Regions from separate parts of the Pseudescherichia vulneris genome, predicted to be linked through region 2. Evidence: predicted binding sites of a transcription regulator. Region 2 holds the regulator's gene; each other region holds the start of a gene.

Region 1 (2,203 bases), 3.6 Mb from region 2:
GTTACCTTCACCGGCATTTCACGGTTGCGGATCTGCACGATAGCCGTGTCGCCAATCCCAGCCGGTACGCGGGCCAGCGCGATGCTGTAGCCCAGCGTCGGCGAGAAGGTGCCGCTGGTGATAATGCCTTCCTGCGAGTTGCCGCTGGCGTCGGTGAAACGCACCGGCAGTTCGTTACGCAGGACGCCTTTTTCGGTCATGATCAGGCCAACCAGCTGTTCGGTGCCTCTTTCACGCTGTACTTCCAGCGCTTCGCGGCCAATAAAATCGCGATCGGCTGGCTCCCAGGCAATGGTCCAGCCCATGTTCGCCGCCAGCGGCGAAACGCCTTCGTCCATCTCCTGGCCATAGAGGTTCATACCCGCTTCCAGACGCAGCGTGTCGCGTGCGCCGAGGCCGCAGGGCTTCACGCCTGCGCCAACCAGCGCCTGCCAGAAATCTGCCGCCTGCTCACTCGGCAGCGCAATCTCATAGCCTGCCTCGCCGGTGTAGCCGGTGGTGGCGATAAACCAGCCGTCCGACTCCACGCCAAAGAAGGGCTTCATGCCAGCCACAGCCTGACGCTGGGCATCGGTAAACAGACCTGCTGCTTTCGCCTGGGCGTTCGGCCCCTGAACGGCGATCAGCGCCAGATCGTCACGCACGGTAATGTCGATATCAAAAGGTGCTGCGTGCTGGGTGATCCAGGCAAGATCTTTTTCGCGGGTGGCAGAGTTCACCACGAGGCGGAAGTGTTCTTCGGTAAAGAAGTAGACGATCAGGTCATCAATGACGCCACCGGAGGCGTTAAGCATACCGCTGTAGAGTGCCTTGCCCGGCAGGGTCAGTTTAGCCACGTCGTTGGCCAACAGATGGCGGAGAAACGCCCGGCAGCTGCCGCCGCGCAGATCGACGATGGTCATATGCGAGACATCAAACATACCGGCATCGGTACGCACCGCGTGGTGCTCATCGATCTGTGAGCCGTAGTGCAGGGGCATCATCCAACCATGGAAATCCACCATGCGGGCACCGCACAGCGTGTGTTGTTCGTATAAAGGGGTTTGCTGAGCCATCTTTTCCTCATTGAATAAGCGGGGCCAGGATAAATAAGGCGAAGTCGTAAGCACGTAAGCCTCGGTTCCAGACGGCGACGCAAACGTTACCTTTCGCCTGAACTTATCATCGAACAGCGGGCATAACCATAAGCAACAATGTTCCATCACATTAGCTTATGACCTAAAAGCCTGAAGCGGGCGGCAGGATATTACACTGGTATAGGCCTGTTAGTTTGCGATAAACATCATAAAACAGACGATGGATACCCAATAAGCCAGCGCATTACGCGGCAAAGCGCGCAGATTTCAAGAGGGAGAAATTTCAGTAGATGAGAAAAAGTAATCCGAAAACAGGGGTGAAATTAGAATATTTCAAATGAGCGAGCACGTCCCTCTCCACGGTTGGAGAGGGAAAGTGTGATCGAGTTAACGTAACCACTCTGGCAGATCGTTCAGGCCCATCGCCTGGCGAATAAGCTGCGGCTTAACCCCCGGCAGCGTGTCGGCCAGCTTCAGGCCGAGATCGCGCAGCAGCTTTTTCGCCGGGTGCGTACCGGCAAACAGCTCGCGGAAGCCCTGCATACTCGCCAGCATCACTCCGGCGCTGTGTTTACGGCTGCGTTCATAGCGACGCAGGTAGAGGTGCTGGCCGATATCTTTGCCTGCCCCGTGCAGACGTTTCAACTCGTTGACCAGCTCAGCGGCATCCATAAAGCCAAGGTTTACGCCCTGCCCCGCCAGCGGATGGATGGTATGCGCTGCATCACCCACCAGCGCCAGCCGATGTGCGGCAAACTGGCGTGCATAGCGCCCCGTCAGCGGAAACACCAGCCGCTCGCTCTCAACGTGGCAGAGACCGAGGCGGTTATCGAACGCCATGTCCAGCGCCTGGTTGAAGGTCTCTTGCGTCGCCTCCTGCATCCTTGCCGCTTCGAGCGGCGGCAGCGACCAGACAATAGAGCAGAGATGCGGATCGCTCAACGGCAGGAAGGCCAGGATGCCGTCGCCGTGGAAGACCTGACGCGCCACCGCTTCGTGAGGCTCGTCGGTGCGGATAGTCGCGACCAGCGCATGATGACGGTAGTCCCATGAGGTGAGCGCAATATCGGCTTTTTCGCGCAGCCACGAGTTAGCCCCATCCGCGCCGATCACCAGACGTGCCGTCA
Region 2 (2,203 bases):
GTAGATAATATTGTGCGTCCCGAGCGCACCCGGCAAATGATCGTCGACTTCTACCGGCACTTTTCAGACGTGGAGCTGCTGGTGTCGAAAGAGGTATTTAATGGCGTCTGGGATGCGCTGGCCGATGGGCGCGTGGAGCTGGCCATCGGGGCGACCCAGGCCATACCGGTGGGCGGGCGCTTTGCCTTTCGCGATATGGGAATGCTCAACTGGCGCTGCGTGGTGGCCGCTCATCACCCGCTGGCGGGCAGGCGTGGCCCGCTGAGTGACGATCTTCTGCGCGGCTGGCCATCGCTGGTGTGGGAAGATACCTCCCGTCTGCTGCCTAAAAGGATCACCTGGCTGCTGGACAACCAGCGGCGAATGGTGGTGCCGGACTGGACCTCTTCAGCAGAATGCCTGAGCGCCGGACTGTGCATCGGTATGGTGCCAGGCCATTTTGCGCGGCCGTGGCTCGATCGCGGCGAGTGGGTGGAGCTCCAGCTGGAAGAGTCGTTTCCGGATGCTGCTTGCTGCCTGACCTGGCAGCAAAACGATAATTCCCCCGCGCTGGGCTGGCTGCTGGACTATTTAGGCGATAGCGAAACGCTTAATCGGGAGTGGCTGCGGGAGCCTGAGTAACCGGCTCCCGAGGTTTTTAGCGGTGCGATCTTAACGGCGATAGTCGCGGAAGGGACCGTCAGCGACCGAGCGGCGCTCGATCAGTCGAGGATGAACCTCAATCGACTGGGACTCTTCACGCTTATTCACGATGCGATCCATCAGCATATTAAAGGCGGTTTCCCCCAGCGAGTCTTTGGGCTGGTGGATGGTAGTCAGTGCAGGGGTGAAGAACCGGGCGTTACGCACGTTATCATAGCCGATTAGCGAGACATCCTGTGGCACGCGCAGCCCCATCTCGTCAACGGCGCAGAGCGCGCCCATCGCCATCACATCGCCGCCGCAGAATACGGCAGTAGGGCGGTGCGATTGGGAGAGGATCTGCTGCATCGCGCGGTAGCCGGATTCAGGTTCAAAGTCGCCCTGTACAATCCAGTTCTCCGGCACGCTGATCAGCGCCTCTTCCATGGCTTTCATAAAACCAGCCAGACGACCCGCGCCGGTATTGCGCTCAAGCGGGCCAGGGATCACGCCAATCTCACGATGGCCGCGCTCGACCAAATAGCGACCAGCCATATACCCGCCTTCAAAGGCGTTATCGATCACCGAGTCAGTAAAGTCTGCTTTTGCCTCACCCCAGTCCATCACGACCATGGGGATATGGCGATACTCCTCCAGCATGCTCAGCAGCGGGGCGGGGTACTCGGAACACATCACCAGCAGGCCATCGACGCGCTTCTGCGCCATCATCGACAGATAGGCACCCTGCTTCTCCAGGTTGTTCCAGGCATTACCCAGGATCAGGGTGTAGCCTTTTTGGAAGCAGTTCTTCTCTACCGCCTCGATAATCTCGGCAAAGTAGGGCGCTTCGCTGCTGGTCGCCAGCAGGCCGATCGATTTGGTATGGTTAACCTTCAGGCTGCGGGCCACGGCGCTGGGTGAATAGTGCAGCTCTTTAATGGCTGCCCATACCGCGTTACGCGTCTCTTCTGCCACAAAGCGAGTTTTGTTAATAACATGTGATACGGTTGTGGTGGAAACGTTTGCTCGTTTCGCTACGTCTTTTATAGTTGCCATTCAATGTCACTCCAAACCACGACGTAAGCTCCTGAAAATAGTGTAGGTAAACGTTTGCCTCTACTCAGCCTGCACGCAACTTTTGGGGATGCGATTCGCCGGGAAAACGACACGGAACGTCAGGAGGGGTCTATGGCCGGTACGCGAATAAATTTAGCGTGGAATTTTGTCTTATCTTGATGAAAAGGGGAAGCGTTAAAACGCATATCACCCCAAATCAAAGAAGATTTTTGCCCATAAATGTGTAAAAATGCGCAAGCTCACTTTTTGTGGGGTAATAAGAATGGAGAGAAATTGATGAGTGCAGATCTGAAGTTTTCCCTGATGACCACCGTTGTTGTGCTGGGCCTGATTGTTGCCGGTGCGCTGACCGCTGCGTTAAATTGATTCAGTATGAGGGAGAGTCCTCTCCCTCTGCTTGTTATCTCCGCTACTCCCCTGCTAATTGTTAGCAAAATGGCAATAAACTTTTGTTAGTTTGATAACTTCTGTTTTTTTGTGATAAATGTCATGCTTTTGGCTTCTG
Region 3 (2,203 bases), 720 kb from region 2:
TTCTTGCCTTTCAGATCTTCCGGTTTGACGATCGGATCCTTGGTGATCAGGTTGCGGGTGCCGGAGTCCATCCAGCCGAGGAACACCAGCCGGGATTTCGGGTTGGCGGTGAGCTTGTCGCCGATCTGCTTGCCGATATCACCGTCGATAATTTTGTGCATGTGGTCTTCATCGCGGAAGACGTAGGGCAGCGTAAAGACTTCGATGTCCGGCAGGATCGCCGCCACCGGTGCCATGGAGACGCGGATGATATCGATAGCGCCCATCTGCGCCTGCTCGATCATCTGCTTTTCATCCCCAAGCACACCGCCGGGAAAGACTTTAATCTCCAGCTTGCCGTCGGTTTGCTGTTTCAATTTTTCGCCCATCTGCTCTACGGCCACCACATTGGGATAACCCTGCGGATGAACATCGGCAGCTTTGATGGTTTGGGCGGCAACAGAGGAGGCAAAAGCAGTCAGGCACAGAGCGGCTAACAACGGCTTCAAGGTCGTTTTCATTGAGTCAACTCCAGGGTAGTGAGGTAAGCGGCAAACAGCGTTTTATTTTTACGCTTAAAAACTACACTACGCCCGGAGAAGCAGGGGTGAAGCGGTTCACAAAAGTAACAAGATTGTGAAACGATGGTTCAATTATGTGACAACAGTAGTCCAAATAGCCTCTACCGCAGCAGTCTACTGCCCTTTACGTAACAGGTAACGATACGGCAACGCCTCTACCTGTTGAGCGACAAGCTCGTGCTCCATAAAGCGGCAAAAGCCGGGAATGTCGCGCGTAGTGGCAGGATCGTCGGCGATAATCAGTAAGGTTTCCCCAGCCTGCATAGTGCGTACGGTTTTGCGTACCATCATCACGGGTTCCGGGCAGCGCAGCCCCTGGGCGTCAAGCGTATGGTCTGGCGTAGTAAAGAGATCGGTCATTTTTAGCTCATCTAATCAAAAACCGCTGTAGTTTACGCCGCGATTATCGCAAAGCAAACCAAGTTAACGATTGCGTGGATATTAACCATTGCAAAGCGGTTTCAAAGCAGTATGATGCGGCGGTTCAAATTGGGTTCCCTCACCCCAACTCTTAAAAAGGTCACAATATGACGCAGTTCTCGCAATCTCAGCGCATGAAAGCGCTGTTCTGGCTATCGCTTTTTCATCTGCTGGTGATCACCTCCAGCAACTACCTGGTACAGCTGCCGATCTCGGTGTTTGGTTTCCATACCACCTGGGGCGCGTTTAGCTTTCCCTTTATTTTCCTCGCCACCGACCTGACCGTGCGTATTTTTGGCGCACCGCTCGCCCGGCGGATCATCTTTGCCGTCATGATCCCGGCGCTGATTATCTCCTATATCGTTTCGTCGCTGTTTTATATGGGCAGCTGGCAGGGCTTTGGCGCGCTGACCCACTTTAACCTCTTCGTCGCCCGCATCGCCGCCGCGAGCTTTATGGCGTACACCCTGGGGCAGATCCTCGACGTGCGTGTCTTTAACCGCCTGCGTCAGAATCGCCGCTGGTGGCTCGCCCCGACGGTCTCCACGGTGTTCGGTAACGCCAGCGATACTATCGCCTTCTTCTTTATCGCCTTCTGGCGTAGCCCGGACGCGTTTATGGCCCAGCACTGGACCGAAATCGCGCTGGTGGACTACAGCTTTAAGGTGCTTATCAGCATTCTGTTCTTCCTGCCGATGTATGGCGTATTGCTGAATATGTGCCTGAAAAGACTGGCGGATAAATCTGAAATTTCCGCGTTGCAGGCCAGTTAAAGGTACGCTTCCTAACTTGTGATAAGATGGGCCTATGAGCCATTTTGGCCGTTTATCGAAAGGAAGAAGTCAATGCGCAATCTGGTTAAGTACGTCGGGATTGGCCTGCTGGTATTAGGGCTGGCGGCCTGTGATAACAACGACACGAAAACGCCTGCACAGGGTGCCGCGCCGGAGAGCAACGCGACCGGGCAGCCGGTAAGCCTGCTGGACGGTAAAGTCACCTTCTCCCTGCCTGCCGACATGAGCGATCAGAGCGGCAAGCTGGGTACCCAGGCGAACAATATGCACGTCTACTCCGACGCCACCGGCCAGAAAGCGGTGATTGTGATCGTTGGCGATACCACCAATGAAGAGCTGCCGGTGCTGGCGAAACGTCTGGAAGACCAGCAGCGTAGCCGCGATCCGCAGCTGCAGGTGGTGACCAATAAATCCATCGAGGTAAAAGGT
Region 4 (2,203 bases), 3.1 Mb from region 2:
CGCGCGCTTCATCGTGTAGCCAGTTGGACACCTGACCGCCTTGCTCGCGCTTCACGGCGATACGATATCCTTTCCCATCGGCCTTGCGGGTCAGAGAGTACTGGCGGATCTCCTGATGCGGGAAACCTTCCGGTTTCAGCCAGACGGCGAGATACTGGCCTGGGCGATACTCGGCCACTGGCTGGCCGTCGACCGGCTCAAATTCAATACTGGTGATCAATGCGCTGCGCGGCGTTTTCGCCACGATGCGGAAAGCGCGAGTGCCTTCCCAACCGCCGGGCTGGGTAGCGTGCGCTTCATACAGCTCGGCTTCGCGGTTGATGAATACGCCTGCCAGCACGCCGTAGGCTTTACCCCACGCCTCCAGTACTTCCTGACCTGGGCTATACAGCTCATCAAGGGTCGCCAGCAGATGTTCACCGACGATGTTGTACTGGTCAGGTTTGATCTGGAAGCTGGTATGCTTCTGGGCGATCTTTTCTACCGCAGGCAGCAGCGCCGGGAGATTCTCAAGATTGCTGGCATAGGCGGCAATGGCGTTAAACAGCGCTTCGCGCTGGTCGCCGTTGCGCTGGTTGCTCATGTTGAAAATCTCTTTCAGCTCTGGATTATGCTTAAACATGCGGTCATAGAAGTGCGCCGTCAGCTTCGGGCCGGTCTCGACAAGCAGGGGAATGGTGGATTTTACGGTTGCGATAGTTTGAGCATCGAGCATTGCCTTTTCCTTATTGATTATTTCTATAAGTTGTATTTTAAATGCATCTTATAAAAGTTCCCCTGCATTGTAAATGGTTAATAGCGTATTTCCGTTACGTTGAAATGTCATGAAAAATTTGCACGATAAACTTGAAAAGAAATCGTGATTCTGGAGGTGGGCTCTTGCATGACAAACCCTTGCGCCACGCGGAGCCAATCGTTTGCGTAAAAACCCGTGTCAAGACCTGTTATCAGAAAATGGATCGGTTATACTGGTCGCCGGTGCCCCGAGGGCCATTGAAAATTACCGTTAGCTGAGTCAGGAGATGCGGATGTTAAAGCGTGAAATGAACATTGCCGATTATGATGCCGAACTGTGGCAGGCGATGGAACAAGAGAAAGTACGTCAGGAAGAGCACATTGAGCTGATCGCCTCCGAAAACTACACCAGCCCGCGCGTTATGCAGGCTCAGGGTTCTCAGCTGACCAACAAATATGCCGAAGGCTACCCGGGCAAACGCTACTATGGCGGTTGCGAATACGTCGACGTGGTTGAGCAGCTGGCTATCGACCGTGCCAAAGCGCTGTTTGGCGCAGACTACGCTAACGTTCAGCCGCACTCTGGCTCCCAGGCTAACTTTGCGGTCTACACCGCGCTGCTGCAACCGGGCGATACCGTTCTGGGTATGAACCTGGCGCAGGGCGGTCACCTGACTCACGGCTCCCCGGTTAACTTCTCCGGCAAACTGTACAACATCATCCCTTATGGTATTGATGAGTCCGGTAAAATTGATTACGAAGACATGGCGAAGCAGGCTAAAGAGCACAAGCCGAAGATGATCATCGGTGGCTTCTCGGCTTACTCCGGCGTGGTCGACTGGGCAAAAATGCGTGAAATCGCAGACAGCATCGGTGCTTACCTGTTCGTTGATATGGCGCACGTTGCGGGTCTGATTGCCGCAGACGTTTACCCGAACCCGGTTCCGCACGCACACGTCGTGACCACCACCACCCATAAAACTCTGGCGGGCCCGCGTGGCGGTCTGATCCTTGCCAAAGGCGGTGATGAAGAGCTGTACAAAAAACTGAACTCCGCTGTGTTCCCAAGCGCGCAGGGCGGCCCGCTGATGCACGTTATCGCGGCAAAAGCGGTTGCGCTGAAAGAAGCGATGGAGCCAGAGTTCAAGGTTTACCAGCAGCAGGTTGCTAAAAACGCCAAAGCGATGGTAGAGGTGTTCCTTAACCGTGGCTACAAAGTGGTGTCTGGCGGTACTGAAAACCACCTGTTCCTGCTGGATCTGGTTGATAAGAACCTGACCGGTAAAGAAGCTGACGCTGCCCTGGGCCGCGCCAACATCACCGTGAACAAAAACAGCGTGCCAAACGATCCGAAGAGCCCGTTTGTGACCTCCGGTATCCGTATCGGTTCTCCGGCTGTAACTCGTCGCGGCTTTAAAGAAGCGGAAGTGAAAGAGCTGGCTGGCTGGATGTGTGACGTTCTGGACAA

What was found. The regulator PurR, encoded in region 2, represses purine synthesis genes. The targets are predictions, from matches to a motif close to CANGCAAACGTTTGCNTG.
Region 1: gcvT (glycine cleavage system aminomethyltransferase GcvT) is a predicted target of PurR. The motif match lies at 1,132-1,149, and genes of this name have one in related genera.
Region 3: tusA (sulfurtransferase TusA) is a predicted target of PurR. The motif match lies at 980-997, and genes of this name have one in related genera.
Region 4: glyA (serine hydroxymethyltransferase) is a predicted target of PurR. The motif match lies at 907-924, and genes of this name have one in related genera.

What each region holds. Positions count from the first base shown of each region.
Region 1 is NZ_LR607338.1:4,073,380-4,075,582, forward strand. Features, by position in the region: gene gcvT (glycine cleavage system aminomethyltransferase GcvT) at 1-1,055, opposite strand, end outside; gene ubiI (FAD-dependent 2-octaprenylphenol hydroxylase) at 1,464-2,203, opposite strand, start outside.
Region 2 is NZ_LR607338.1:473,930-476,132, reverse strand. Features, by position in the region: gene punR (DNA-binding transcriptional activator PunR) at 1-621, shown strand, start outside; gene purR (HTH-type transcriptional repressor PurR) at 652-1,677, opposite strand; gene cydH (cytochrome bd-I oxidase subunit CydH) at 1,975-2,064, shown strand.
Region 3 is NZ_LR607338.1:1,197,885-1,200,087, forward strand. Features, by position in the region: gene FN633_RS04910 (TRAP transporter substrate-binding protein) at 1-500, opposite strand, end outside; gene tusA (sulfurtransferase TusA) at 675-920, opposite strand; gene FN633_RS04920 (7-cyano-7-deazaguanine/7-aminomethyl-7-deazaguanine transporter) at 1,088-1,753, shown strand; gene FN633_RS04925 (DcrB family lipoprotein) at 1,826-2,203, shown strand, end outside.
Region 4 is NZ_LR607338.1:3,584,999-3,587,201, forward strand. Features, by position in the region: gene hmpA (NO-inducible flavohemoprotein) at 1-715, opposite strand, end outside; gene glyA (serine hydroxymethyltransferase) at 1,029-2,203, shown strand, end outside.